DNA from 3 places in the Ancylobacter sp. WKF20 genome. Region 3 is predicted to be linked to each of the others. Evidence: riboswitches for the same ligand, from Rfam matches in the RefSeq annotation. Region 3 holds a riboswitch; each other region holds the start of a gene.

Region 1 (9,709 bases), 400 kb from region 3:
TGGCCGCCGAAGATGAACTGGCGCGGGTTGCGCTCAAGATTGCGGAACACCCGCTCGATCTCGGCCAGCGTGCGCCGCCCGTCGACCGCCAGCGCCTCGTATTGGCGCAGGCCCGGACCGGTGAACTTGTTGATGTTCGCGGTCAGCTCGGCGGTGCGCACGTCGAGATTGGCGGCGAGCTTGCGCACTTCCGCCGCGGCGCCGGTGATCTCGGCGAACATGCCCTTGCCCTCTTCCGAGGCGGTCAGGCCGTTCACATTGTCGAGGATCGAATTGATCTTGCTCGACATGCCATCGAGCTGCGCGGTGAAGCGGCTGATGTCGTTCACCATTGCCGTCACCTTCTCCGGCTGGATCGCCGAGACGGTGCGGTCGAGATTGCCGGCGAGCGTGTCGATGCGCTTGGCGGCCGAGCTCACATCGGTGATGAGCTGGTCGATATTGCCGGAATTATTGCCCAGAGCGGTGGTGAACTTGTCGACATTGTCGATGACCGAGGAAATCTTGGTCTCGTTCAGCCGCAGCAGGTCGTCGACCCGGCGGGCGATGTCGTCGACGCGGCCCATCACCTGCCGCGCGCCCTGCATCAGATCCTGCACCGCGCCGGCATCGGCCTGGATGCGCGGCAGCTGGCCGTCCGGCGGGGTGGGCAGCGGCTCGGCGCCGGCATTGCCACCGATCAGCCCGATGGAGGACAGGCCCGTGAGCACCTGCGCGTCGAGCTGGGCGCGGGTGTCGGACTTCACCGGCGTCGTCGGCTGCACGGCCACGGTGGCGACGACCCGGCGCGGGTCCTGCGTGTCGAGCCGGAGGCCGATCACCTCACCGACCGGGATGCCGTTGAAGGTCACCGCCGAGCCGGTCTGAAGGCCGCTGACGGGGCCGTTGAACACCACGTCATAATTGGTGCGCGGCCCACGGCCGGAGGAGCCGCTGAACCACCAGACAAAGGCGAAGGCCGCCGCGATGACGGCGAGGGTGAACAGGCCGATGATGATGTAGTTGGCGCGTGTTTCCATGATGCCTCAGCGCGCCCCCTGCTCGACAAAGCCAGCCGCACGCGCCCGCTTGCCGTGGAAATAAGCGGTAACCCAGGGGTGTTTGGAGGCGAGCATCGTGTCGATCGGTCCCACGGCGATGACCTTGCCATCGGCCAGGGCGGCGATGCGGTCGCAGACGGTGTGAAGGCTGTCGAGATCGTGGGTTACCATGAATACGGTCAGCCCCAAAGTCTGCTGCAGCGTGGCGATGAGTTCGTCGAATTCGCCGGCGCCGATCGGGTCGAGACCCGAGGTCGGCTCGTCGAGAAAGAGGATTTCCGGGTCGAGCGCCAGCGCGCGGGCGAGCGCCACGCGCTTGATCATGCCGCCCGAGAGTTCGGACGGCATCTTGGTCACGACATCCGGCTGCAACCCGACCATTTCCACCTTGGCGATGGTGATCTCGTCCATCAATTGCGGTGACAGGTCGAGATATTCGCGCATCGGGAACTGGATGTTCTGCCGCACGGTGAGCGAGGAGAACAGGGCGCCCTGCTGGAAGAGAACGCCCCAACGCTGTTCCAGTTGCCGGCGCTGTTCATAAGTCAGCGTGTCGAGATCCTGGCCGAACACCTCCACCGTGCCCGAGCGCTTGGGCACGAGGCCGAGAATGGTGCGGGTGAGCACCGACTTGCCGCCGCCCGAGGCGCCGACGAAGCCCATGATCTCGCCCTTCATCACGTCGAGCGACAGGCCCTTGAGGATGGTGCGCTCGCCAAAGCCCACCACCACGTCGCGCACGGAAATGATCGGCTCGCCCGGCTGGATGTCGGGGATCGGCAGGGCGTTGCTGTGGCTGTGCATCATGTCGGAAAGCCCCTCGCCCTCACATGTCGATCGCGGCGAAGAACATGGCGAACAGGCCGTCCATCACGATGACCAGGAAGATCGCCTTCACCACCGAGGCGGTGGTGTGGGCGCCGAGCGATTCGGCGCTGCCCCCGACCCGCATGCCCTCCATGCAGGCGATGAGGCCGACAATGGCGGCCATGAAGGGCGCCTTGATCATGCCCACCTCGAAGGTGTTGAGCGCGATCGCCTCCTGCAGCCGGTGCAGGAAGATGGTCGGCGAGATGTCGCCATAGAGCCAGGCCACCAGCCCGCCGCCGAACAGCGCGCACATATTGCCGATGAAGGTCAGCAGCGGCACGGCGATGATGAGCGCGACGAGGCGCGGCAGCACCAGCACCTCGTTCGGGTCGAAGCCCATGACGCGCAGCGCGTCCACTTCCTCGCGCATCCGCATCGAGCCAAGCTCGGCGGTGAAGGCGCTGCCGGAGCGGCCGGCGACCATGATGGAGACGATGAGCACGCCGAGTTCGCGCAAGGTGAGAATGCCCACCATGTCGACCACATAGGTCGTCGCGCCGAACTTGCGGAAATGGAAGATGCCCTGCTGGGCAATGATGCAGCCGATCAGGAAGGTGATCAGCGCGATGATCGGCACCGCGCGCAGCCCGGTGCGCTCGAGGTGATAGACCATCGAGGTCCAGCGGAAGGTGTGCGGGCGCACCGCCACGCGCAGCAGCGACCCCACCACCGCGCCGATGAAGGAGAGGAAGAACAGCGCGTCCTGGCCGGTCTCCACCACCACCTTGCCGATCAGCTCGACCGAGCCGACCAGCGCATTGGTGTGCGGGCGAACCGGCGGCACCTCATGGCAGCCATTGGTGATTTCCTTGAGCAGCGGATGGAACCGCCGCTCGAGGCCCACGAGCTGGGCGCGCACGCCAGCCGTGTCCAGCGTCCGGATCAGCCGGTCGAGCATGACCGCGCCGACCGTGTCGAGCCGACGCACGCCGGAGAAATCCAGTCGCGCCGTCTCGGCACCGCCCGCGCGCAACTCGTCCAGCGCCGCCTCGACGACGCCTTCCAGCGCGCGACCCTGCGCGGCGACCCATCGGCCATTGCCGACGATCACCAGCTCGCGCCCATGGCGCGCCGTGGCGAGCAGCGGTGCCTCAGCGGCTCCCAAGATCAGCAGCTCCCATTCGGTTTCGACGCCGCCTAGCGGCGGGGTACGGCACGGCGGCGCGCGGCCGGGCCACGCGCAATTTGCGCTTTTGCTTCATAGCCGTGCGGCTCATGCTCTGTCGAGGCGCCTGGGCTTTCCACGGGTATCTTGATGATGCCAAATCGTTCTAGCTTGAAAACTGTGCTTTCCCTGTGACGCAAGGACGTACCACCGGCCCCGCCACACCCCCTCGGAGACCCGCCAACATGGGCGTCGAGTGGGCGTCGAGGGCCGGCGCGCCTCCGTCGCGGCGATGGCCGGTCTCGCCAGAGCCGCGGGCGGGCGCCTAGAGTGGACTGAGCGATTCGTTCCGTCCCCACCGGTTGACGCCCCATGCCCACGCTGTCCCTCGCCGTTGAACGCTTTCCCATCCGTGGCAGCTTCACCATCGCGCGCGGCTCGAAGACCGAGGCCGTCGTGGTCGCGGTGGAGATACGCGACGGGGTGGCGCTTGGACGTGGCGAATGCGTGCCTTATGCGCGCTATGGCGAGAGCGTGGAGGGCGTCACCGAGGCCATTGAAAGCGCCCGCCGCGCCATCGAGGCCGGGGCCGACCGCCATGCGCTGCAGTACATCCTGCCCCCCGGCGCGGCGCGCAACGCGCTCGACTGCGCGCTGTGGGATCTGGAGGCCAAGCGCAGCGGCACGCGCGTGCATGCGATCGCTGGCCTGCCTGCCCCCGGTCCCGTCGTCACCGCCTATACGCTCAGCCTCGGCACGCCGGAGGCGATGGCGGAAGCTGCCGCCGCCAGCGGGCACGCGCTGCTGAAACTCAAGCTCGGCGCGGAGGGCGACGCCGCGCGCCTCGCCGCCATTCGCCGCGCCGTGCCGCGGACGCGCCTCATCGTCGATGCCAATGAGGGATGGAACGCCGGCAACCTCGCGGCCAACCTCGCCGCCTGCGCGGAGGCCGGCGTCGAACTGGTGGAGCAGCCGCTGCCCGCCGCCGACGATGCCCTGCTGTCCTTCATCACCCGCCCCGTCCCGGTCTGCGCCGATGAGAGCGCGCATGGGCGCGACACGCTGCCCGATCTGATCGGCCGCTATGACGCGCTCAATATCAAGCTGGACAAGACCGGCGGGCTGACCGAGGCGCTGGCGCTGGCCCGGGCGGCACAGATGTCGGGGCTGTCGATCATGGTTGGCTGCATGGTCGCGACCTCGCTCTCCATGGCCCCGGCGCTGCTGCTGGCGGGCATGGCGGAGGTCGTCGATCTCGACGGGCCGCTCCTGCTGGCGAAAGACCGCACGCCGGCTCTCGTCTATGAGGGCAGCCGCGTCTTCCCGGCCGATCCCGCGCTCTGGGGCTGAGGTCAGCGCACGCGCAGCAGGCCCGCAATGCCGGCGCCCAGCCCCGCCAGCAGGGCGGACAACAGGAAGGCGTGCCCGCCAAAGGCCTGCCAGAGCGGGCCGGCGGCCAGCGTCGCCAGCGCCATGGCAATGGTCGTCGCCCAGGCGGCGAGCGCCTGCACGGCGGCGCCCCGCCCCTCCGGCGCGTGGCGGGCGACCATTTCCACCGTGCCGAGATAGGTGCAGCCGAAGGTCGCCGCGTGCAGCAGCTGGAGCACCGGCAGCAGCGCATCGGGCGGGTCCATCCCCATCGCGCCGAAGCGCAGCACGCCAGCGAGCCCGCCGATCAGCAGCAGCTTTTCCGGTCCGAGGCGCTGCGTCACCCGCGTACCGACATGGAACAGCGCGACTTCGGCGATGACGCCGATCGACCACATCAGCCCCACCGCGGAATCGCTGAGCCCCGCCGCCCGCCAGTTGATCGAGGCGAAGGCGTAGAGCGTCGCGTGCGAGGCCTGCACCAGCGCCGCCGCGCCGATGGCGAGGCCCAGCGCCAGCGAGATCCGGGGAAAGCCCGCGCGCACTGTCCGTTCCGGCAGCTTCATCTCCTCCAGCGTCAGCGCCGCCAGCGCGGCGACGAGACTGCCGGCGACGATGAGCCAGACGGTCGCGTCCTTTGGCAGATGCGGCAGCAGGAAGCCCCCGGCGAAATTGCCAGCGATGAAGGCGAGCGAGCCCCAGAGCCGCACGCGGCCATAATCGATCAGCCCCTCCGCCCGCCGCGCCACCGCATAGGCGTCGAGCACCGGCAGGCTCGGCTGCCAGAAGGAGGCGGCGATGGCGAGGGCGACCAGCATCAGCCCGGTGCCGGGCGCCAGCGCCACCGCGCAGAAGGCGAGCGCGGTCATCAGCCCATAGACCACCAGCGTCGCGCGCGGGCGCCCGCTGCGGTCCGCCACCAGCCCGCCGAGCGGCATGGTGAAGAGGCGGATGCCGAAGGGCACGGCGAGCGTCAGCGCGATCAGCCCGGCATCGAAGCCCCGCCCCTGCAACCAGATCGGGAAGAAGGGGATGTAGACGCCGATGCCGAAGAACAGCCCGGCATAGGCGACGGGAATGGCGATGCGGGGGGCGAGGACAAGCACGCGCGGGGACTCGGGGGAGAGGCGATGCCGCCTCGATAGCAGCCCGGCCCGACGGTGACGAGGTCTGCCTTACGAGCCCGGCCCGCCCCTCACCCTCTCACTCACCACCAGGCGTGGAAATGATGCACCGGCCCGTGGCCCTCGCCGATGGTGAGATCATCCGCCCGGCCGATGGCGGCGGTGAGATACGCCTTCGCCCCTTCCACCGCCTCGCGCAGCGAATGGCCCTTGGCCAGATGCGCGGTGATGGCGGAGGAGAGCGTGCAGCCCGTGCCATGGGTGTTGCGGGTGGCGACGCGCGGCGCCGCCAGTTCCACGAACCCATCCGCATCGAGCAGCACGTCGACGCTCTCCGGCCCCTCGCCATGGCCGCCCTTGATGAGCACGGCGCGCGGGCCCATCGCCAGCAGCGTCTGCGCCTGCGCCCGCACTTCGCTGAGCAGCGTCGCCACCGGCGCGTCGAGCAGCGCGGCGGCTTCCGGCAGGTTCGGGGTGATCAGCAGCGCGCGCGGCAGCAGCACGCGGCGCAGGCTCTCGATCGCCTCCGGCACCAGCAGCCGGTCGCCCGAGGCGGCGATCATCACCGGATCGAGCACCACCATCTCCTGCCCGTGCCGCTCCAACCCCGCCGCCACCGCCTCGATCACCTCGGGGCGCGACAACATGCCGATCTTCACCGCGTTCACCGCGAGATCGGAGAACACCGCGTCGATCTGCGCGGCAAGAAAATCCGGCGGCACGTCATGAATGGCGGTGACGCCGCGCGTGTTCTGCGCGGTCAGCGCGGTGATGACCGAGGCGCCATAGACGCCGAGCGCGGAAAACGTCTTGAGATCGGCCTGGATTCCCGCGCCGCCGCCGGAATCGGAGCCGGCAATGGTCACGGCGATGGCGGTGGTGGGCGCTGCTGCTGGCGTCATTCTCGCGCTTCCTTTGCCGGGCGACGAAACGCGCCGCGCGCCCCGCTGGCGGAGCGCGCGCGACCCGTTTCCTCCGCCGGCATGACCCGGATCAGGTTCGTGGGTTGGCTCGTCGCCTCTCAGCCCTTCGGGCACCCCAACGGTTCTTGTCGTGTCCGGCAGATAGGCGATGGCGCGGGCGGGTGCAAGCGGGATGCAAGCGGGATGCAAGCGGGGGATGCACGCGGGACACCATCGAGCGGGGTTGCGCGCCCGCCGGGCTTCTGGTCCTGTGCGGCATCGACTGAACCGCCGGAAAGCCGCCATGGTCCCCTTCTTCGTGCAGATCAAATGCCAGCTCGGGCGCTCCTATGAGGTCGCCAACGCCCTCGCCGATGCCGAGATCGCCTCCGAGATCTATTCCACCGCCGGGGAGTTCGACCTGCTGGTGAAGTTCTACGTCGCCGAGGGCACCGATATCGGCCATTTCGTGAACGAGAAGGTGCAGAAGATTCCCGGCATCCAGGACACCCGCACCCTCATCACCTTCAAGGCGTTCTGAGCCGCGGCGGCTTACGGCGCGGGCCCCGCCGGGGGCGTCGCCGCCGCGTCCTCCTTCGCCCGGTCGATGCCGAGCTGGCGCTCGCGCCAGATGACGAACAGACCGGCGCCGATGACGATGGTGCCGCCCGCCAGCACCATGAGCGGGGGCACCTCGGCGAACAGGATGAAGCCGAGCAGCAGCGACCACAGCATCGCCGAATAGCTGAACGGCGCCACCACCGAGGCCGGCGCGTAGCGATAGCTCTCGGTGAGCAGGATCTGCCCGACCCCGCCGACCAGCCCGGTGCTGACCAGGAGCGCCGCCTCGCCCGGCGTCGGCACCACCCAGCCCCAGGCGGACGTCGCGAGCCCCGCCACCGCCGCCAGCGCCTGGAAATAGAACACGATGGCCGGCGTGGTCTCGGTCTGCGTCAGCCGCCGCACCTGGATCATCGCCCCGGCGGTGAAGCCGGCGGCGATCAGCGCGAGCAGCGCGCCGAGCTTGTGGCCCGGCGAGTCGTAATCGCCCGCCATATGCGGCCAGAGCATGATGACCACGCCCACCAGCCCGACCATCACCGCCGCCCAGCGATAGGCCTGCACCCGCTCACGCAGGAAGATCGCCGCGAAGATCACCGTGAGCAACGGCGCGGTGAAGCCGATGGCGGTGGCGTCGGCGAGCGGAATCAGCGCCAGCGCGGCAAAGCCCAGCGACATCGAGCCGACGCCCACCGTACCGCGCACGATATGGCCGAGCGGGTGGGCCGTGCGGATGGCGGCGCCGATCTCACGGCGCCAGGCGAGCAGGATCAACAGCGGAATGAGCGCGAAGAACGAGCGCGCGAACACCACCTCGCCGGTCGGCACATGGGCCGAGACGATGCGCACGAGAGCGGACATGATGGTGAAGAGGAAGGTCGCGCCGATCTGCAGCGCGATCCCCTTGAGCGCGTTCATGGCGCGCTTGGAGCACGAGTCCGCCGGAGCCCGCAAGCCGGGCCGAGCGAGCGGCGCGACGACTTTTGCGTGAAGGCCGCCCCGGCTCGCGCGCCGGGGCGGACGGTCGCCTTAAGGGAAGGGATTCCCGCCCGCCAGCGCGATACCGCCAAACACGATGCCCGCCGCCAGCACGAGGCAAGCGAGCGCGGCGAGCACCGAGCCCGGCGTCGCCGGCGCGCGGTCGACGAAGCCCGCCGCCGGCTTGCGGCCGGTGACCATGGCGCGGATCAGATTATCCCGCCCGACCAGCGAATAGGCGATGTTGGCAACCACATGCAGGCCAATGAGCCCCAGCAGGAACGGGTAAATCTGCTGATGCAGGGCGGAGGCCCGCGCCATCGTTTCATCGCTCACCACCGGCGTCATCGGGCCATAGACGATGATGTCGTCGGTGGTGAACAGCCCGGTGAGCGCCTGCGCGCCCACAAGGCCGATCAGCCCGAGAATGACCAGCGCGCCGACCGGGTTGTGGCCGAGATAATGCGGCGGATGCCCGCGCAGCAGCCCCCGTACATAGCCCGCCACGGCGCGCGGCCCGCGCACGAAGCTGGCAAAGCGCGCCGTGCTCCCGCCGACCACGCCCCAGAGCAGGCGGAACACCAGCAGGACGAGGATGCTCAGCCCGTTCCACTGGTGCCAGACCAGCCCGGCATCGCCGTAATATTTGCTGGCGAAGGCGAGCCCCACCAGCGCGACCAGCAGCCATTTGGCCAGCCGCGTCGGCAGATCCCAGGCGAGCACCGTGCCAGCAGCCGTGTCAGCCCGCACGCTCAGCTCTTCTTGCGGAAGCTGTCATGGCAGGTGCCGCAGGTGCGGATCACGCCGGGAAAGTTCGCCTTGAAGCTGGCTTCATCGGTGATGGCGGCGCGGGCGGCCGTGGCGTCGGAGGCGAGCTTGGCGAACAGGCCATCGAACTTCGCCTGATCCTGCCAGACCGCCGGCAGCGCGCCGGTGTCGCCGGTGCCGGAACCGGCGGGGAACAGCGCCGGCAGCTCCTTGCCGCCCTTGGCATAGGCGTCGAGCGCCTTCTGCACCGTGGCAAGATCGAACGCCGCATTACCGCGCAGCATACCGCCGACCGGCTTGGTCACGTCGCCGAACCCCTTCAGGATCGCCTGGCGCTGCTTGATGACATCGGACTGCGCCATCACGGCGGTTCCGGCAAAAAGGGCAGTGACGGCGGCGGCGCAGGCCAGAAGACGACGATTCATGAAGGCTCCCCTTGAGACGGAGCCGAGACCCGACTCCCCGCCCACACCTTAGTAAGGCTCCAGACTGTGACAATCAGTCCAAAGGCTGGCTCGCGGGGACGTGATCCCGCAGCGGCAGGCCATCCCCCGTGGCGTCAGGGGCGCTGGCGGCGGCTGGCATAATAGCGGTTACCCATGGGGGTTTTCCCGATTTTCCGGCGCCCCACTTCACCTAAGGTCACCGCGCAAGAACAGCCGAACGGCTTCGATCCGCCCCATCGAAAGGGACACGCCATGGCCATCCGCACCATTCTCCTGCACGCTTCCGCCGATACCGGCTTCACCGATCGGCTCGCCTTCGCCGTCGCCCTTGCCAAGCAGGCGGGCGCCGCCATCCGCACGGTCTACACGCTCTACCCGACCGGGGTGCCGCGCGTGGGCCGGGCGCTGTCGATCTATGTCAATGAGCTGGTCAACGAGGCCAAGGGCAAGGAGCCGACCCTCAAGGCGCAGTATGAGCAGGCGCTGGCCGCCGGCGGCGTCACCGGCACATGGGAGGTGATCGAGGGCGACGTCACCTCGGCGCTGC
Region 2 (9,709 bases), 2.0 Mb from region 3:
TCTCCGACAGCGTCATTCTCGATGCCGTGGCGCTGGTTGGCTGTAACTTTGCGGCTGACTTGCGCGAGGCTCACCGCAGGCGAATCAAGTTTCAGTCGTACTTCGAGACCCATTTCCGCAGGGGTCAACGCACGGGCATTATCGACATTGGCTGGAACGGGAACATTCAACGCCTGCTGATGGACTGCCTGCCACCGGACTTCGACAAGGCGGATTTCATGGGCCTTTTTATTGGCCTCTTCTCCAGCGCCACCAACAACCGGCAGAGCGGCCTGAATATGGAGGGCTGGCTTACCAATTTCGGCAGCAACCCCTCGGCCGACCACTATCTCCAGTCGGGTGGCGTCGAACTTCTTGAATTCGCTTTGACCGCGGACCACGGAACGACGCTGGGATACGAAATAAATGAAGACGGCGTTGTCATTCCTGTACTGGAAGAATTGAAATCCGCAGAAGCAATATATCGCGAGCGCGCAATGTCTGTCCAAGCAGGTATTCGTAAGTTTTTTGATGACCACCTATTTCTTCTGGACATCTACAATCCGGATATTCTCGCTTCTGTTACCTGGTCGCGCCCCTTCGAGCGCCTGGTAACGGACCCAACCGCACGAGAAATGGCACTTTTAGCGGACCTGTCTCATTCAGACGGCGCAGGAAGCACCTCGACCCGCCTGCCCTTGGCGGCGCGCCAGCCATACCGCATCCGTCGGTCGAGGCGTCGTCTGCAGCTCGCGCGGGAAAAGTCGTTCTGGAAGTATGCCTTCGATAAGCTCAACAGGTAGACGTGCCCCTTTGCATCGACCGGCGGCATTGAGAGCGGCTACGCTGCCACAAAGCCCGGCGCTCGCGCGCCGGGCTTTTTCTTTACCCGCAGCCCCGCCTCAATGCGCCAGCAAGAGCGGCACGGGCATGCGCTCCAGCATGTCGCGGGTGACGCCGCCGAGGACGAATTCGCGCAGGCGCGAATGGCCGTAGCCGCCCATCACCACCAGGTCGATGTCGCGCGCCGCCACTTCCTTCAGGATCACGTCGGCCACGCTCTCGCCGGCGCCGGGCACGAGGCGGCGCAGTTCCACCGTCTTCTCGTGGCGGGCGAGATGGCGGGCGAGGTCCGCGCCGGGCAGCGAATCCGGCTTGCGGGTGCGCCCGCTCTCCACCACCACCGCCTCGACGAGATCGGCATGGGCGAGCAGCGGGCGGGCTTCCGCCACCGCGCGCGCCGCCGAGCGCCCGCCATCCCAGGCGACGAGGATGCGCTTGGCGGAGAACGGCTTCTGCTGCTTGCAGGGCACCAAGAGCACCGGACGACCGGAATCGAACATCACCGCCTCGGCGATGACCTCCTCCGCGCCCATCTTCTCCGGGTCGGACTGGCCGACAATGGTGAGGTCGTAGAGCCGCGACATGACGCCGATCTGCTCGGCCGCGCCGCCCGGCGTGCCGTCGATCACCCGCACCTCGCCGGTGAGGCCGACCGAGCGCGACGCCTCGCCGAAATAGGCGACGGCATGGTCGGCCAGCTTCTTGCTCTCCGCTCGCTGCGCCTCAAGAAAATCGGTCGAGAAGGCTTCGGTATAGACCGGGGGAATGTCGATCTCATAGCTCACCGCCACGCCAGTGAGATGAGCGTTCAGGGCCGTCGCGGCCGAGACCGCGTAGTCGACCGTCGCATCCGGCCCCGAACCCAGACGAAGACTGACGAGAATGTCCTTGATCATTGGCGCCTCCACTTTTTCCTTTTGGTCAGCTTGACCCCATGCAAGTGACGCGCTGGCCATCAACGTCAAGCCTGAAACGTCAGCCTCGCGACCCCCGCGATGAACCGCGCATCCCTACCCTCGCGCAGCCCCGCGCCGGTCACTATAAGCATTCACCCTCATCTAGGAATTCACCGCATGGCCGGTATCGGGCGCGGGCTCGCCATCTCCTTCATTTTGCTCGGCCTCTGGGAGGTCGTGGTGCGGGTGCTGGCGATTCCCGCCTATATCCTGCCGGGGCCCCTGCGCATCGCGACGACCGGCTGGGCGAATGCCGCCATTCTCGGGCACAATGCGCTGATCACGCTGGGCGAGATGCTGCTCGGTCTCGTCTGTGGGTCGGCGCTGGGGATTGCCTGCGCGCTCGCCATGGCAAGCTCCCCGCTCGCCCGGCGCGCCATGCGCCCGGTCCTGCTGGTGGCGCAGGCTCTGCCGGTCTTCGCCATCGCCCCGCTCTTGGTGATCTGGTTCGGCTTCGGCCTTGCCTCGAAGATCGTGATGGCGAGCCTCATCATCTTCTTCCCCGTCGCCTCGGCCTTTCATGACGGGCTCGCGCGCACCGAGCAGGGGCTGCTCGATCTCGCCCGGCTCGGCGGGGCCGGCACCTTCACGACGCTACGCTTCATCCGCATTCCCGCCGCCTTGCCCCAGCTCGCCTCGGGCCTCAGGGTCGCCACCGCCGTCGCGCCGATCGGCGCGGTGGTCGGCGAATGGGTCGGCGCCTCGGCCGGGCTCGGCTATCTCATGCTGTACTCCAACGCGCGGATGCAGACCGACATGGTGTTCGCCGCCCTCGCCATCCTCCTCGCGGTGGCGCTGATCCTGTTCGCGCTGGTCGACCGGGCGCTGACCCGCCTGCTGCCCTGGGCGCCGGAGACCGCGGCTCCCTGACCCATCCAGCATGCCGATCCGCTTGGAACGAAGCGAGAACTTCGGCAGGATGAGCCATGACGATTCGCCTCGCCAATGCCGATGCCCGCCGCGTCTTCCTCGCCATGCAGGGGCTGAGCGAACGCGCGCCGGCGGGCAAGGCGGCCTTGCTCGCGCTCATCACCCGGCTCGGCTTCGTGCAGGTGGACAGCATCGCCACGGTCGAGCGGGCGCATCACCACATCCTGTTCAGCCGCGCCCCCGCCTACCGGCGCGAGCATCTCACCGCGCTCCTGGAAAAGGACGGCGCGCTGTTCGAGCACTGGACGCATGACGCGGCGATCATCCCGACCGCCTTCTTCCCCTATTGGAAGCACCGCTTCGCGCAGGAACGCGCCAGCCTCGCGGAGCGCTGGCGCAGCTGGCACGAGAACGGCTTCGAGGGCTATTTTGAGCATGTGCTGGCGCGCGTGCGCCAGGAGGGCCGGCTGATGGCCCGGCATTTCGAGGCCGAGAAGCGCCCGCCCGGCGGCTGGTGGAACTGGCACCCGGAAAAGACCGCGCTTGAGTATCACTGGCGCACCGGCGCGCTCGCCATTGCCGGGCGCGAGGGCTTCCAGAAGGTCTATGACCTCACCGAGCGCGTGATCCCCGCCCATCACCGCGCCGCGGAGGTGGAGGCGAGCGCCTTCATCGACTGGGCCTGCACCTCGGCGCTGGAGCGGCTGGGCTTTGCCACCCATGGCGAGATCGCCGCCTTCTGGGATCTGGTCTCGCCGGAACAGGCGAAAGCCTGGGTGGAGGCGAACCGCGACCGACTGGAACCCGTGCTCATCACCTGCGCGGATGGGCGCGAGCGGGCGAGCCACGCCTTTGCCGGCGCCGGCGCGGCTTTCGCGGCGCTGCCCTCCCCACCGTCGCGGCTGCGCGTGCTCAGCCCGTTTGATCCGGCGCTGCGCGACCGCAACCGGGCGGAGCGGCTGTTCGGCTTTTCCTACCGCATCGAGGTCTTCGTGCCGGCGCCCAAGCGCCTCTATGGCTACTATGTCTTCCCGCTGCTGGAAGGCGACCGGCTGATCGGGCGCATCGACATGAAGGCCGACCGCAAGGCCGGCACGCTCGACGTGCGCCGCCTCTGGCTGGAGCCGGGTGTGCGCGCCTCCAAGGGCCGGCTCGACGCGCTCGACGCGGAACTCACCCGCCTCGGCACCTTCGCCGGCGTGGAACGCACCGTCTATGCCGAGGGCTGGCTGGCGTAAGGGCGCCGCCCTTCCCGGCACGAGAGAGACCCGGCCGTCGCAGAATGCCGTCATGCCCGGCCTTGGGCCGGGCATCCACGACTTTCTTCTCGACCGACGTGCCCAAGTCGTGGATGGCCGGGCCAAGCCCGGCCATGACGTGGTTATGGCGGAGACGTTGCAGGCACGACGCGGACGACGCGCGCTCTCCGTTCCCCGGACACGTTGCGCGCAGCGCAACGATGATCCGGGGCCCAGCGCGAGACCCCGCCGCAGGCGGCCATGTCTCTCGCCCGCGAAGAAGACCACGGACGAAGACTCTCCCCCTGGATCCCGGCGCGCCTTCCGCTGGCGCTCCAGGCGTCCGGGACACGGGCGCACACGCTTCTTAGCCCCCACTTCCCCTGGCATGCCAGCTCTGCTAGCGTGACCGCGTCCGAGGGGTGTCCCGCGGCCCGAACGGGCCAAGGGGCTGAGATGGCAACCGCCAGACCCTTTGAACCTGATCCGGGTCATGCCGGCGAAGGGACGGAACGACGGCGGGGCCCTGTCGGCACAGACAACCCGCGCCGGATTCCCCCGACAGCTCATGCGCCGGATCTCCAACACGCGAGGAGATCCATGTTCAAAAAAATCGCCGCCGCCGCGCTCGCGCTGGCACTCACCGCCGCCCCCTTCGCCAGCGCCCCCGCACGCGCCGCGGACAAGCTCACCGTCCTGCTCGACTGGTATGTGAACCCCGACCACGCGCCGCTGATCATCGCGCAGGAGAAGGGCTACTTCAAAGCGCACGACCTCGATGTCGACCTGATCCCGCCCTCCGACCCCTCCGCCCCGCCGCGCCTCGTCGCCGCCGGGCAGGCGGATGTCGCGGTGAGCTACCAGCCGAACATCTATCTGTCGGTGAAGGAAGGGCTGCCGCTCATCCGCTTCGGCACGCTCGTCTCCACCCCGCTCACCGCGCTGGTGGCGCTGAAGGACGGGCCGATCAAGTCCATCGCCGATCTCAAGGGGAAGACCGTTGGCTATTCGGTGGCGGGCCTTGAGGACGCGCTGCTCGGCACCATGCTGGCGAGCGCCGGGCTGAAGCCGGACGACGTCACCATGATCAACGTCAATTTCGCCTTGTCCCCGGCGCTGGTCGCCGGCAAGGTGGACGCGGTGATCGGCGCCTACCGCAATTTCGAGCTCACCCAGATCAAGCTCGAGGGCAAGGAGGGCATCGCCTTCTTCCCCGAGGAGCACGGCGTGCCGGTGTTCGACGAGCTGATCTATCTCGCCCACAAGGACAAGGTCGGCGATCCCCGCCTCAAGCGTTTTCTCGCGGCGGTCGAGGAGGCGACGATCTACATCCTCAACCACCCGCAGGAGGCATGGGGCGTGTTCGTCAAGGCCAACCCCAAGCTCGACGACGAGCTGAACCGCACCGCCTGGACCGACACGCTGCGCCGTTTCGCCCATGCGCCGGCCGCGCTGGACGAGGGCCGCTATGCGCGCTTCGGGGAGTTCATGAAGAGCCACAAGCTGATCGACACGGTGGAGCCGGTCTCCACCTACGCCACCGCGATCAAGTAGGCCGCTCGACCAGCCTCAGCCCGTGTCCCGGACGCCTGCAGCGCCAGCGGAAGGCGAGCCGGGACCCAGCGGGAGAGTCGTTGGCCGAAGAGTCTTCCCTGGCCCCCGGATCATCGCCGCGCTTCGCGCAGCTCGTCCGGGGAACGGGGGCGCGGCCCTTCATGCCGTCATCCCGGACGGCCAAAGGCCGATCCGGGATCGCCCCCCGGCACGGGGATGACGATACCGCCCGGCAATGCTAACCCCAACGGGGTGCGCAGGATGGGGCGGGATGATGGGCAACGGCTTCTATTATGGCGTGGCGGTTCTGGTCGGGGCGGTGGTCGGCGTCATCGGCGCCGCCTTCCATCTCAGCGTGGAATGGCTGAGCGCCGCCTGGCCGGCCTGGCTGTCCGGCAGCGTCGGGCTCAGCGGCGCGCCGCTTTATCTGGCGGGCGCCGCCATCGGCGCCAGCATGGCGGTGGCGGCGCTGTTCCTCGTGCGCCGTTTCGCGCCGGAAGCCGGCGGCTCCGGCGTGCCGGAAATCGAGGGCGCGATGGAGGGGCTGCGCGAGGTGCGCTGGCATCGCGTGCTGCCGGTGAAGTTCTTCGGCGGCCTGCTGGCGCTCTCCTCGGGCATGGTGCTCGGGCGCGAGGGGCCGACCATCCATATGGGCGCCTCGGTCGCCAAGGCCGCCGCCGACCTCACCAAAATGGTGGCGCAGGACATGCGCGGCCTGCTCGCCGCCGGTGGCGCGGCGGGCCTTGCCGCCGCCTTCAATGCCCCGCTCGCCGCCGTGCTCTTCGTCATCGAGGAAACCCGCCGGCAATTTCCCTACAGCGCCCGCACCTATATCGGCGTCGTGCTGGCCTCGCTCACCGGCGCGGTCGTCACCCAGATGTTCACCGGCGACATCCCCTATATGCGCCTTGCGGTGGATACGCTGCCGCTCGCCGTGCTGCCGGCCTTCGCCGGGCTGGGGCTGATCCTCGGCGGCGTCGGCACGGTGTTCAACCGCACGCTCATCGGTTCGCTCGACCGGGTGCGCGACCTCGGCCAGCGCAGCTCCTTCTATCTGTTCCCCCTCGTGGTCGGCATGGTCGTCGGCGTGCTGATGTTCGCCCTGCCGGAGGCGACGCAGGGCGGGGAACTGCTCGCCGTGCAGCTCGCGCAGGAGAACCGCACCGTACTGGCGCTGGCGCTCATCGTGCTGCTGCGCTTCGTCATGACCATGGCGAGCTATTCCACCGGCGTCGCCGGCGGCATCTTCGCCCCGATCCTCGCGCTCGCCACCACCATCGGCCTCTGCTACGGCGCGGCGCTGGAGCTTTTCCTGCCGCTGCCGGACCGCATGGAAGTGGTGCTGGCGATCGCCGCCATGGGCGGGCTGTTCGCCGCCACCATCGGCGCGCCGCTGGTCGGCATGGTGCTGGTGATGGAGCTGACCGGCGCCTACACGGCGCTGGTGCCGGTGATGCTCACCACCATCATCGCCAACATGGTCGCGCTCGCGCTGGGCAACCGGCCGATCTATGAGGTGCTGCTGGAGCGCACCCTCGCCTTGGAGGCGAAGGCGCGGCAGGGAGCCCATCCCCCCACCGCGTCGCCCTCTAGCCTCGACGACGGCGCGGCCGCCGGAGGCGGCGTCACCAACACGCTGCGCGGCTGATCGCCATAACCGCCGTCAGCGACGGCTGATCGCCTATTCCGCCGCGGCGAGCGCGTGCGGGACAAGGCGCGCCGGCCCGTCCTCGCGCCGCTCCAGCGCGATATGGGTCTCGTGCAGCTCTAGCAGCGTCGAGCGGTGGCCGATGGAGAGGATCGCCGCCTGCGGCAGCCTTTCGCGCAGCAGGCGGTAGAGCGCGGCCTCGCTCGCCTCGTCCAGCGCCGAAGTGGCTTCGTCCAGCAGCAGCACGTCGGGCTTCACCAGCAGCGCGCGGGCAATGGCGAAGCGCTGCTGCTCGCCGCCGGAGAGTTCCGCGCCCCACAGGCCGCGCTCGTCGAGCCGACCGGCGAAGGCGGGCAGGCCGACCGCTTCCAGCACCTCACGCAGATCCTCGTCGGCGAAGCGCTCCATCGGATCGGGATAGGCCAGCGCCCCGCGCAGCGAGCCGACCGGCAGATAGGGCCGCTGCGGCAAAGTGAGCACGCGCCCGCCGGTTTCCACCACGCCATGGCCATAGGGCCAGATGCCGGCAATGGCCCGCAACAGCGTGCTCTTGCCGGTGCCGGAGGCGCCGGTGAGCAGCACCCGCTCGCCGGGCTTCACGCCCAGCGCGTCGATGGCGACCAGCGCGCGCCCATCCGGCAGGCGCACCTCCATGTCGCGCACGCCGAGCGGCGCCGCGCCGGTGGCCGGCACCTGCCGGTAGCTCGCCTTCAGCGTCTCGGCCTGCGTGGTCTCGACATGGCGCTGGAAGCCGATGAGACGGTCGACCACCGACTTCCACTCGGCGAGCGTCGCATAGGCGTTGATGAAGAAGGAGAAGGAGCCCTGCACCTGCCCGAAGGCCGAGGAGGTCTGCATGAGCTGGCCGAGCTGGATGGTGCCGGCGAAATAAGCCGGCGCCACCACCACGAAGGGGAAGATGATGGAGAGCTGGCCATAGCCGGCGGTGAACCAGGTCAGCCGCTTCTGGGCGATCATGATGCCCCAGTAATTATGCACGACATGGCCGAAGCGATCGAGCAGCCGGGCGCGCTCCACGCCCTCGCCCTTCATCAGCGCGATCTGCTCGCCATTCTCGCGCACGCGCACCAGATCGACGCGGTAATCGGCCTCGAAGCGCTGCTGGTCGAAGTTCAGCTTCACCAGCACCCGGCCGATGAGATGGGCGAGGAAGGTGCCGAGCGCCGCATAGGCGAAGGCGGCCCAGACAAGATAGCCGGGAATGCGCCATTCGCCGCCGAACAGGTTGAAGGCGAAGTCGCCCGACAGCCCCCACAGGATCACCGCGAAGGAGGCCAGCGTCATCACCGCATTGAGCAGGCCGATGAAGATGCTGAGCGTCTGCGAGATATAGGCGCTGATGTCGTCGGCGATGCGCTGGTCGGGGTTATCCGCCTGATCGCCCTTCAGCCGCAGCCGGTAATGGGTCTCGTTGGCCAGCCAGGCGGACAGATACTTGTCGGTCATCCAGGTCCGCCAGCGGATCTGCAGCCATTGCCGCAGATAGATTTGGTAGACCGCGATGGCGATGGAGGCGGCGGCGTAGAAGGAGAACAGCCAGAGCTGATGGGTGAAGGCGGGGTAATCGCGCTCCTGGATCGCGTTGTAGAACACGTTGTTCCAAGAGTTGATCAGCACGGTGGCATAGACCCAGCCGACTTCCAGCGCGATCACCGCGCCGAGCAGCGCCAGCCCGCGCCATTTGTCCTCGCCACGGAAATAGGGAATGGACAGCCGCCAGACATCGGCGAGCAAAGAGAGAATGGCGCGCAAGGGAAAGTCTCCGGCGGGAGGGATGCGTGGAAGATGCTTGGGCTGGATGCTCAGGCCGGGCGCGAACGACGCCGCGTGACCATTAGCCGAAGCAATACCGCCGGGATCGTGGCGAATGCATTAAACTTTGGAAAGCAAAACGCCCGCTGATTACACGACCGGCCGCCGTCTCATGTGCCGCAAGGGCACTTAGGGCGGGTGTCCCGGCGCCTTTCGGCGACCGCATCACGTCAGGACGCGATGTCGCTATAGCCGAGGAAGGTGATGGTGACGGTCCCGCCGCTGTTCGAGGCGTCGCGCTGTACGTTGCAGATCGGCTCGCTCTGCGGCATCAGCGGGTTGGGCGCATGGCGGGAATGGCCGTGGCGGGACGGGTGGAGGCGCCCGCCCCGCGCGCGGCGATCAACCGGCGGGGTGGAGCGGCGCGGCTTTCGCGGCATGCGCCGTGGGGGGCCCGGCCGGCGCGGTCGGCGCGGGATTGAGGCCGAACAGCGCCTTCAGCGGTTCGGCCTCCTGATGCAGCGTCTGCCAGAAGGCGATCCGCTCATCCTTCGAGCGCCCCTTGGCGGAGGCGGGCGAGGTGGCAAGCGCCGGCAGGGCCAGGGCGGCGATCAGTGTGGCGGCGAGAGCAAGGCGGTTCATATCACGTGCTCCGTGTTCGGGGCGTCATCGCGCCCTCTGGGGAGCATGTCGGAAACGCACGGCGCTGCGCCAGAGGCGCTCACGAAACCCTGAAGATTATGACAGAAAATCCATAAATATCATGACGTTAGGTGAAGCGCCGAGCCTTGGGCCCGCTGCGTCACCCCGTGCTCAGATGAAACGCTTGCGGATGTTCTGGCTCACCA
Region 3 (9,709 bases):
TGTGTCTTGACTGAATAGCGGCGATTTCGATCTATCGTCTCTCCTAGGGAGAGCACGCGTGCCGCACAGGGGAGCTGGCCGGGGATGATGGATCACGTCGCGACCCATGATCCGGGGCTTGTGACGCTGTCGGTGCTGATCGCCATCGCCGCCTCTTTCACGGCTCTGGACCTTGCGGGTCGCATCCCGGTGGCCTCCGGGCGCGCAAGGGTCGGCTGGCTCGCGCTGGCCGCGCTCGTGCTTGGCGGGGGCATCTGGGCGATGCACTTCGTCGGCATGCTGGCGCTGAATGCCGGCCTCGCGATCCATTACGACCTCGAGCTCACCGCGCTGTCGCTGCTGATTGCCGTGGCAGCGACGGGACTGGCACTGATCGCCGCCAGCCAGCCCGGCATCCCCATCGCACGCCTCGTCCTGGCCGGCATGTTCATGGGCCTCGCCATTGTCGGCATGCACTACACCGGCATGGCGGCGATGCGCATGACCGGCGCCATCGCCAATGACTTCCTCTATGCCGGCGCCGCGGTGATCGTAGCCGTGTCCGCCTCGACGGCCGCGCTATGGCTGGCGTTCCGCCATCACAGCCTTGTCGAGCGGGTGGCTGGCGCGGTCGCGCTGGGGCTCGGCATCGCCGGGATGCACTATGTCGCCATGGCCGGCGTGAGCTTCCTGCCCGGCGAGGGCCATATCGTCGCCGTGCGTGGCGGCGCCTTCGACAATGCCCATCTGGTCATCGCCGTCGCGGCCGCAAGCTTCACCATATGCGCCGCCGCCCTGCTCGCCGCGATCTATGACCGGCGCTTCACCCTGCTGGCGCAGCGCGAGACCGCGATGTGGCGCGAGGGGGAGGAGCGCTATCGCAACCTGTACCGTCGCACCCCGCTGCCGCTGCATTCGCTGGGGGCCGATGGGCGCATCGAGCAGGTGAGCGACCGCTGGCTCGACCTTCTCGGCTATGCGCGCGAGGAAGTGGTCGGCCGGCCGCTGACCGATTTCATGACGCCGGAATCGGCGCGGCAACGCAATGAGGAACACTGGCCGCGCCTGCTCGGCACCGGCGAACTCCTCGAGGCCGAGTACCAGTTCCTGAGCAAGGACGGCCGGCGTCTCGACTGCGTGCTCTCGGCGGTGGCCGAGCGCGATGCGCAGGGCACGCTCGTCAAGACGCTGTGCGGCCTCATCGACATTACCGACCGCCGCCAGGCCGAAGAGGCGCTGCGTCAGGCGCAGAAGCTTGAGGCCGTGGGCCAGCTCACCGGCGGAATCGCGCATGATTTCAACAATCTGCTGGCGGTCATCATGGGCAATCTCGAACTGGTGCGTAAGCGCGCGCCGGACGAGCCGCGCCTGCAGACGCTGATCGACAACACGTTGCAGGCCGCCCAGCGCGGCGCCGCGCTCACCCAGCGCATGCTCGCCTTCGCCCGCCGGCAGGATCTGAAGCCCGAACCGGTCGATGTGCCGGAACTCGTGCTCGGCATGGCCGATCTGCTGCGTCGCTCCATCGGGCCGAGCGTGCGGATCGAGACACGCTTTCCGCTCGGCCTTCCCAAGGCGCGGGTGGACGCCAACCAGCTGGAACTCGCTTTGCTCAATCTCGCGGTGAATGCCCGCGACGCCATGCCCGATGGTGGCACCATCGTCATCAGCGCGCATGAGGCGCAGGTGGCTGTCGACGAGGAGGGCGATGCCGGTAACGGCTTGAAGCCTGGGCGTTATTTCTGCCTGTCGCTGTCCGATACCGGCTCCGGCATGGATGAGGCGACGCTCGCCCATGCTGCCGAGCCGTTCTTCACCACCAAGGGTGTCGGCAAGGGCACGGGCCTCGGCCTTGCCATGGTGCATGGCCTCGCCGCGCAATCGGGCGGCAAGCTGGCGCTGACGAGCCGGCTGGGGGAGGGCACGACGGCGACCATCCACTTGCCGATTGTCGAGCCTGTGGCGGTGGCTTCGCAGGCGCCCGCCGCGCCGCCCGAAGCCGTGCCGCCCCTGCCGTCGCCGGTGGAGCCGGAGCCGGGCGCGGTGCGGGTGCTGGTGGTTGATGATGACCCGCTGGTGCTGTCCGCCACGGCGGCGATGCTGGAGGATCTCGATTTTGCCGTCACCGAGGCTTCGTCTGGCGCGGAAGCGTTGAAAACACTGGAAAGTGGCGCCGCGATCGACGTCGTGCTGACCGATCAGGCGATGCCCGGCATGACCGGTATCCAGCTCGCCGCGATCATCCTGGAGCGCTGGCCGAGCCTGCCGGTGATCCTCGGCACCGGCTATGCCGAGCTCCCGGCGGAGGCGCGGCCGGACATGGTGCGACTCGGCAAGCCGTTCAGCCGCGACATGCTGCAGCGGGCCATTCTCGGCGCGACGCGGCCAAGGGCCGACAATGTCGTGACTTTTCCGCCCCGCAGCGCCTGAGGCCCCACGCGCGCCGCTTGCATATTGTCGACGACACGACGGTGACAAAGGGGCCTTGCGTGATTATATCAGTGCCGTCCGGGGGAGCCCCGTCAGGGGGCTGAGAGGCCATCATCGCGCGGACGCGGCATGGCGACCCTTTGAACCTGATCCAGTTGAGACTGGCGGAGGGAGGCCTACATGTCTGCCAAGAGCGAAAATTCCATCGGTTCCGCAACGACTTACCCGGCGCCCAACGCGATGCGCGTGCGCGTCATCGGCGGCGGTGTCGCCGGGCTGACCAGCGCCCATGCCTTTGCTAAGCGCGGGGCGCAAGTCATTCTGGTGGAACGCAAATCCGCCACCGGGCAAGGCTGTTCCTGGTATGCGGGCGGGATGCTGGCGCCGTGGTGCGAGCGCGAGAGCGCCGAGCCGATCATCGCCGAGCTCGGCTTCGAATCGCTCGCCTATTGGCGCGAGGCGGTGCCGGACGTGCCGAACGAGGGCAGCCTCGTCCTCGCCCAGCCGCGCGATCTACCTGATCTCAAACGCTTTTCCCGCCGCACTGAGGGCTTCGAGTGGGTGGATGGGGCCGCTATCGCAGCGCTGGAGCCGGACCTAGAGGGGCGTTTCGACCAGGGGCTGTTCTTCCCCACCGAGGCGCATCTGGAGCCGCGCAAGGCGCTGGCGGCGCTCACCGAGCGGCTGGTGAACGAGTATAATGTCACGATCCGCTACGAGGCCGATGGGTTCGATGAGGCGGACGATCAGGCCGATCAGGCCGATGTGATCATGGATTGCCGGGGCCTCGGCGCGCGCGACCAGCTCGCCGACCTGCGCGGGGTGAAGGGCGAGATGCTCGTCCTCTATTCCACCGAGATCTCGCTCAAGCGTCCGGTGCGGATGCTGCACCCGCGCATCCCCGTCTATATCGTGCCGCGCGGCGACGGGCATTTCATGATCGGGGCGACCTCGATCGAGAATGACGAGCGCGGGCGCGTCACCGGCCGGTCCATGCTGGAGCTGCTCGGCGCCGTCTATGCGCTGCACCCGGCCTTTGGCGAGGCGGAGATCGTCGAGATCGGCGCGGATGTGCGCCCGGCCTTCCCCGACAACATTCCGCGCCTGCGCCGGCGCGGCAACACGATCTATCTCAACGGGCTCTACCGTCATGGCTTCCTCGCCGCCCCCGCTCTCGCGCGGCGCGCGGCGGATCTGGCGTTTGACGGAACCCGTTGCCCGGAGGTGATGGATGAAGATCATCGTGAATGGTGAGCCGGCGCAGACCGGTGCGGGCACGCTGGCCGATCTCCTCGTCGAGCTCGACCTCGCCGACGCCATGGTCGCGACGGCGGTGAACGGCGCCATGGTGCGCAAGGCAAAGCGCGGCGAGACCGCGATCAGCGACGGCGACCGGGTGGAAATCCTCGCGCCGATGCAGGGAGGCTGAGGGAGCCTGACATGGACGCCATGACCACGAATACCCTCACGGGCACGCTGGCCGACCCCGTGGAGTTCTACGGCACGCCCGTCGCCTCGCGCCTGCTGCTCGGCACCGCGCAGTACCCGTCGCCGGCGATCCTTGCCGAGGCGATCCGCGCCTCGAAAGCCGAGATCGTCACCGTCTCGCTGCGCCGCGAATCCGGGGCGGCCAAGGCCGGGCAGAGCTTCTGGCAGCTCATCCGCGACCTCGGCGTGAAGGTGCTGCCCAACACCGCCGGCTGCAAGACGGTGAAGGAAGCCGTCACCACCGCGCAGATGGCGCGCGACCTGTTCGATACGCCCTGGGTGAAGCTCGAGGTGATCGGCGAGGACGACACGCTCCAGCCGGACGTGTTCGGCCTCGTCGAGGCCGCCCGCATTCTCTCGCGCGAGGGGTTCCAGGTGTTCCCCTACACGACGGAAGACCTTGTCGTGGCGGAGAAGCTGATCTCCGCCGGCTGCGAGGTGCTGATGCCCTGGGGCGCGCCGATCGGCTCCGGCCGGGGGCTGAACAACCCCTATGGCCTGCGCTCCATGCGCGCGCATTTCCCCGGCATTCCGCTGGTGGTCGATGCCGGCGTTGGCGTGCCCTCCCATGCGGCGCTGGCGATGGAGCTCGGCTATGACGCGGTGCTGCTGAATACGGCGGTGGCCAAGGCCGGCGATCCCGTGCGCATGGCCCGCGCCTTCGCCCGCGCCATCGAGGCCGGCCGCGAGGGCCTGCTGGCCGACCCGATGGAGGTGCGCGACATGGCGGCGCCCTCGACGCCCGTGATGGGCCGCGCCGCCTTCGGCCAGTGAGACGCAGGTAATTCGATGAAGCTCGATCCCTTCTACCTCATCGTCGACCGCGCCTCCTGGCTGCCGCGTCTGCTGCCGCAGGGCGTGAAGCTGGTGCAGCTGCGCGCCAAGGACATGGACGCGGCGCAGCTTCGCGCCGACATCACACTCGCGCGCGAGGTCTGCGCCCGCTATGGCGCGCAGCTCATCGTCAATGATTACTGGCAGCTCGCCATCGAGCTCGGCTGCGACTTCATCCATCTCGGCCAGGAAGATCTCGCCGAGGCGGACCTCACTTATATCCGCAAGGCCGGCGTCCGGCTCGGCATCAGCACGCATGACGAAGCGGAGCTGGAAGTCGCGCTGCTGGCGCAGCCCGCTTATGTCGCGCTGGGTCCGGTCTATCCGACCATCCTGAAGAAGATGAAATGGGCCCCGCAGGGGCTGGAGCGCGTCACCGCCTGGAAGAAGCGGGTGGGCGATATTCCGCTCGTCGGCATTGGCGGGCTCACCATCGAGCGCGCGCAAGGTGTGCTGAAAGCCGGCGCGGACAGCGTGGCGGTGGTGACCGACGTGCTGCTGAACGCCAACCCGGAAGCCCGCGCCCGTGAATGGGTGGAAGCCACCCGCGAAGTGGTTGCCTGATCGCTCAACCCGCGGGGTAACGTGGCCTACCAGTCGCGCCCGGCCTGCGCCGGCTCCAGCCCGTCGAGGAAGCGGGCGGCGTCGGTGCGGAAGGTGTGGCGGCGGGCCTCGTCGAAGCGCGCGAGGTTGCGGTAGGGCATGGCGAGGCGCGGATTGCGCGCCAGCTTGTCCCGGTTGCGGTCGAGAAAATCCCAGTAGAGATAGTTGAACGGGCAGGCTTTCGGGCCGGACTTCACCTTGGGGTCGTAGCGGCAGCTGGCGCAATAATCCGACATACGGTCAATATAGGCGCCCGACGCGGCATAGGGCTTGGAACCGAGCACCCCGCCATCGGCGAACAGCGCCATGCCGTGGACATTGGGCAGTTCCACCCACTCCACCGCGTCGGCATAAACGATGAGGAACCATTCCTCCACCGCCGCCGGATCGAGCCCCGCCAGCAGGGCGAAATTGCCGATCACCATCAGCCGCTGGATGTGGTGGGCATAGGCGTGGGCGCGCGTGTCCTCGACCACATGGGCGAGGCAGGCAAGGTCGGTCTGCCCGTCCCAGAAGAAGCGCGGCAGCGGGCGCGTGGCGTTGAAGTGGTTGGAGTGGGCATAGTCCGGCATTTTCAGCCAGTAGATGCCGCGCACATATTCCCGCCAGCCAAGGATCTGGCGGATGAAGCCCTCCACCGCATTGAGCGGCGCCGCGCCTTCATGGAAGGCCCGTTCGGCGGCCGCGCAGACCTCGCGCGGCTGCAGGAGGCCGACATTGAGGTAAGGCGAGAGGATGGCGTGGAACAGGAAGGGGTCGCCCGCGCGCATCGCGTCCTGATAGTCGCCGAAGCGCGGCAGGGCATGGGCGATGAAATGATCGAGCGCGGTGAGCGCATCCTCCCGCGTCACCGCCCAGCCGAAGCCCTCCAGCGTGCCGAAATGACCGGGGAATTCGCGGGTGACGAGTTCCAGCACCTCTGCGGTGATCGCGTCCGGGGCAAAGCGCGGCGGGGCGGGGGCGAGGACGTCTTTGGGGAGCGCCTCGCGGTTCTCGGCATCGAAGTTCCAGCGCCCGCCAAGGGGCGCCTCGCCCTCCATCAGCAGGCCATGGGCGCGCCGCATCTCGCGGTAGAAGAACTCCATGCGTAGGCTGCGGCGCCCTTCCGCCCAGCGCTCGAAATCCCCGCGCGTGGCGAAGAAGCGGCTGTCGGGGCGGATCTCCAGCGGGATGGGCAGTTCTTCGCGCAAGGCAAGCAGCGCGTCCTCGACGCGCCATTCGCCGGGCTCGGTGGCGATGACGCGCGCTGGCGCGTGGCGTTCCACGGCGCGGGTGATCTCACCGGCAAAGCTCTGGGTGTTCGAGGGATCATCGAGGCGGATGTAGTCGACGCGCACCCCCTCTTGCTCCAGCGCCGCCGCGAAATGGCGCATGGCGGAAAAGAACAGGGCGATCTTCTGCGCGTGGTGGCGCACATGGGTCGCCTCCGCCCGCACCTCCATCATCAGCACGGTGTCGCGGGCCGGATCGAGCCCGTCGAGCGCGCTTAAGGAGCGGCTGAGCTGGTCGCCGAGCACGAGGCGCAGCGTGCCGCCGGGTTTGGCGGGAGGCAGCGGGCGAGGGGAGGAACGCGTCATCCCCTTCCTACGGCGCGGGAGCCCGACGGGTTCACCGCTTCCCGCTACTCCGCGACGGCGCTGAACGGAGCGGAGAAGGCCCGCTCCATTTCCCGGCGCAGGCGCACGATGGGCGTATCGGCGATGGTGACATCGGCCCAGCCGATCACCTCGCCCTCGACCATGTCGCGGCCCAGCGTGACGTTGTGGGCGAGGCCGATGGGCAGGGCGCCGCGCGCCAGGGAACTCGCCGCCGGCAGCAGCTTGCCCCACACGGTATAACCGCCCTCGCCGTCGAGCTTTTCCCCGGCCTTGAGCGGGCGCTTGGCGACCGCCACCACGTCGGCGTTGAAATGCTCGGTGACGCCCGTTGGCTCGCCTCGCAGTGCCGCCGAGGCGACGCTGATGCCGAGTTCCAGCCCGATCAGATGATAGGGGCGGTACAGCGCGGTGTAGCGTCCCGACGCATCGGTGACGACGCCATATTCCTTGAAGCAGCGCCGCGCGTAATCGCCGGAAGCGCCGCGCTCGGCCTCGAACACGACATAGACGCCCCAGCGCAGATCGCGGAACACCGGGCGCCCGTCGCGCTCGAGGCTGGAGACGGTCTCGACCGTGCCGGCATGTTCGAGAATGCCGCCGGCCTCGTGCGGGCGCAGCACATGGGCGAGATCGTCGACGCCGCAGGGCGGGAAGAGCAGCCCGTCCGAGGGGGCGCGCAGGTCCGCCGCATTGGCGATGGCGGCCATCTCGATGGAGGACTTCGTGCCGTCGGCGAAGGAGTTGAACATCTGCGCGTTCATGCCGCCCGCCGCCGCCTGCTCGGCGGTGAGACCGTACAGGCTCCAGATCGTGTCGGGGGTCGAGGCGTGGTAGCTCGGCAGGTACTTCGTGCCCTTGCCAGCGCAGACCACGTTGAAGCCGCAGGTGCGGGCCCAGTCCACCATCTCGCAGACGAGGGCCGGCTGGTCGCCATAGCCCATGGAATAGACCACCCCGGCGTCGCGGGCGCGAGCGGCGAGCAGCGGGCCGACCAGCACGTCGGCCTCCACCGTCACCATCACCACATGGCGCTTGTGCTCGATAGCCTTGAGCGCATGGGCGGCGCCGGCGGCGGGGCTGCCGGTGGCTTCCACCACCACATCCAGCCCGTCCGCAGCGATGAGGGCGTCGGCATCCTCGGTCAGCATGGTGCGCCCGCTCGCCAGCGCCTCCGTGAAGGAGGGGGCGAGCGCGGTCTCGACATCCCAGCCGGTGCGCTCCAGCGCGGCGCGGGCGCGCGGCACGGAAAGATCGGCGATCCCCAGCAGATGCAGGCCTGGCGTGGTGCGCAGCTGGGAGAGGAACATCGAGCCGAACTTGCCCGCGCCGATGAGCCCGACGCGGACCGGGCGGCCGGCGGTGGCGCGGGCCTTGAGCAGGCGGGCGAGATTCATCGGCGTGTCTCCCGGATGGCGGGTGCTGTGGCCGCACCCTTGAGGCGAGGCGCCGGTCGGCCGTTGGCGCGGCAGGCGGGCGCGGAAGAGGGATGGAGGGGCACCGAAGCGGCGCCGCGCCTCACTCGGCGGCGGAAGGGGTGGGCTGCGACTCGCGCGCGCGGGCGGCCTCGCGGGCGACGTCGCGCGCCGCCTCCATCGCCGCCGGATCGACGGGGATGCCCTCGCCGGTCGGCAGCGGGGCGCGGCGGCGGGCCTTGTCCTGCAGCGCGCGGATGCGGTCGGCGAGACTCGGCGGCGCGCCCTTGCGGGTGGGCGCGGCCTCGGCCAGCAGGGCGTTGATCGGCGAGCCCGGTCCTTCCAGCGCGGCGGTGAGCTGGGCGACCTCGGCGGCGATCTCGCTGATGTGCTGGCGCAGCGCGCCATCGGCCCGGCCGGCCGTGGCGACCGGAAGCAGGCCATCGAGACGCTGCTGCAGGCTGGCGCGGTCCTCGCGGGCCTTGGCGAGGGCGCCTTCCAGCATCGCCTTTTCCGCGCTGAGCATCCGGGCCATGTCCTGCGCGTGGCGGGCCTCGGCCTGCGCGATCTCGCGGGCGGAGCTGGCGTCGGAGACGCGGCGGGCGGCATCGGCCTCGACGCTGGCGCGGCGGGTCTCGGCGGCGTGGGTGCGGCGGGTCAGGTCATCGACCTTGAGGTGCAGTCCGGCCAGCTCCGCGCGCAGCGCCGAGGCTTCCGTGCTGACCGCGCCAAGCTCGGTCTCGGTGGCGGCGAGGCGCTCTTTCAGATCGCGCGTGCGGGCGACCTCGGTGACGAGGTTGTCGGTGGTCTGGCGCAGCCGCTCGCGCTCCGCGGACAGATGCGCATTGGCGGCGGTGAGGTGCCGGTCGAGATCGGTGATGCGGTCCTTCAGCGTGTCGCGCAGCGTGGTGAGCGCGATATGCTCGACCTTCAGCTCCTCCTCGCGGCCGGCGGTCGCCTCCAGCGTGTGGCGGGTGCTGGCGAGCTCGGTGCGGGTCTGGGCGAGCGCCACACGGGTCTCATTGAGATCGCCGGTACGCAGGGCGAGCTCATCGGTGACCTCACGATCATGCTCGGTCAGCGTCGCGTGGCGGGATTCGAGATCGGCGAGGGCGGCGGTCAACTCGTCGAGCCGGGTCTGGCGCTTCACCAGTTCCTCGGCCTGGGCGGTGATCTGGGTGAGGCGCAGCGCGGCTTCCTCGCGCAGGCGCTGCGTCTGCATCTCGGCCTGGCGCACGGCGAGGGCGAAGGCGGCGCGCGCCTCGTCCTTGTCGGCTTGGATCTCGGCCATGGAGACGGGCAGGGCGCTCTCGATGCGCCGGCGGGTCAATCGGACGGCGCGGCGCCAGACAGCCGGAAGGGTCA

Evidence for each region. A riboswitch is a leader RNA that binds a small molecule or an ion and turns the genes downstream of it on or off. The one in region 3 is predicted to bind thiamine pyrophosphate.
Region 1: another riboswitch for thiamine pyrophosphate. It lies ahead of thiD (bifunctional hydroxymethylpyrimidine kinase/phosphomethylpyrimidine kinase); the one in region 3 lies ahead of AncyloWKF20_RS09885 (FAD-dependent oxidoreductase).
Region 2: another riboswitch for thiamine pyrophosphate. It lies ahead of AncyloWKF20_RS00365 (ABC transporter substrate-binding protein); the one in region 3 lies ahead of AncyloWKF20_RS09885 (FAD-dependent oxidoreductase).

What each region holds. Positions count from the first base shown of each region.
Region 1 covers NZ_CP121679.1:1,709,227-1,718,935, forward strand. The annotation lists gene AncyloWKF20_RS07890 (MlaD family protein) at 1-1,019, opposite strand, end outside; gene AncyloWKF20_RS07895 (ABC transporter ATP-binding protein) at 1,026-1,847, opposite strand; gene AncyloWKF20_RS07900 (ABC transporter permease) at 1,867-3,015, opposite strand; gene dgcA (N-acetyl-D-Glu racemase DgcA) at 3,388-4,365, shown strand; gene AncyloWKF20_RS07910 (MFS transporter) at 4,368-5,489, opposite strand; gene thiD (bifunctional hydroxymethylpyrimidine kinase/phosphomethylpyrimidine kinase) at 5,591-6,409, opposite strand; TPP riboswitch at 6,461-6,558, opposite strand; gene AncyloWKF20_RS07920 (Lrp/AsnC ligand binding domain-containing protein) at 6,714-6,950, shown strand; gene AncyloWKF20_RS07925 (DMT family transporter) at 6,962-7,888, opposite strand; gene AncyloWKF20_RS07930 (cytochrome b/b6 domain-containing protein) at 8,000-8,698, opposite strand; gene AncyloWKF20_RS07935 (cytochrome c) at 8,701-9,141, opposite strand; gene AncyloWKF20_RS07940 (universal stress protein) at 9,415-9,709, shown strand, end outside.
Region 2 covers NZ_CP121679.1:74,934-84,642, reverse strand. The annotation lists gene AncyloWKF20_RS00385 (hypothetical protein) at 1-782, shown strand, start outside; gene AncyloWKF20_RS00380 (universal stress protein) at 882-1,718, opposite strand; gene AncyloWKF20_RS00375 (ABC transporter permease) at 1,896-2,648, shown strand; gene AncyloWKF20_RS00370 (winged helix-turn-helix domain-containing protein) at 2,705-3,886, shown strand; TPP riboswitch at 4,295-4,411, shown strand; gene AncyloWKF20_RS00365 (ABC transporter substrate-binding protein) at 4,487-5,440, shown strand; gene clcA (H(+)/Cl(-) exchange transporter ClcA) at 5,712-7,088, shown strand; gene AncyloWKF20_RS00355 (ABC transporter ATP-binding protein/permease) at 7,122-8,861, opposite strand; gene AncyloWKF20_RS00350 (hypothetical protein) at 9,264-9,503, opposite strand; gene phnE (phosphonate ABC transporter, permease protein PhnE) at 9,675-9,709, opposite strand, start outside.
Region 3 covers NZ_CP121679.1:2,106,809-2,116,517, reverse strand. The annotation lists gene AncyloWKF20_RS09890 (MHYT domain-containing protein) at 85-2,409, shown strand; TPP riboswitch at 2,480-2,599, shown strand; gene AncyloWKF20_RS09885 (FAD-dependent oxidoreductase) at 2,650-3,663, shown strand; gene thiS (sulfur carrier protein ThiS) at 3,641-3,838, shown strand; gene AncyloWKF20_RS09875 (thiazole synthase) at 3,859-4,671, shown strand; gene AncyloWKF20_RS09870 (thiamine phosphate synthase) at 4,687-5,295, shown strand; gene AncyloWKF20_RS09865 (cryptochrome/photolyase family protein) at 5,322-6,911, opposite strand; gene AncyloWKF20_RS09860 (Gfo/Idh/MocA family oxidoreductase) at 6,956-8,326, opposite strand; gene AncyloWKF20_RS09855 (hypothetical protein) at 8,448-9,709, opposite strand, start outside.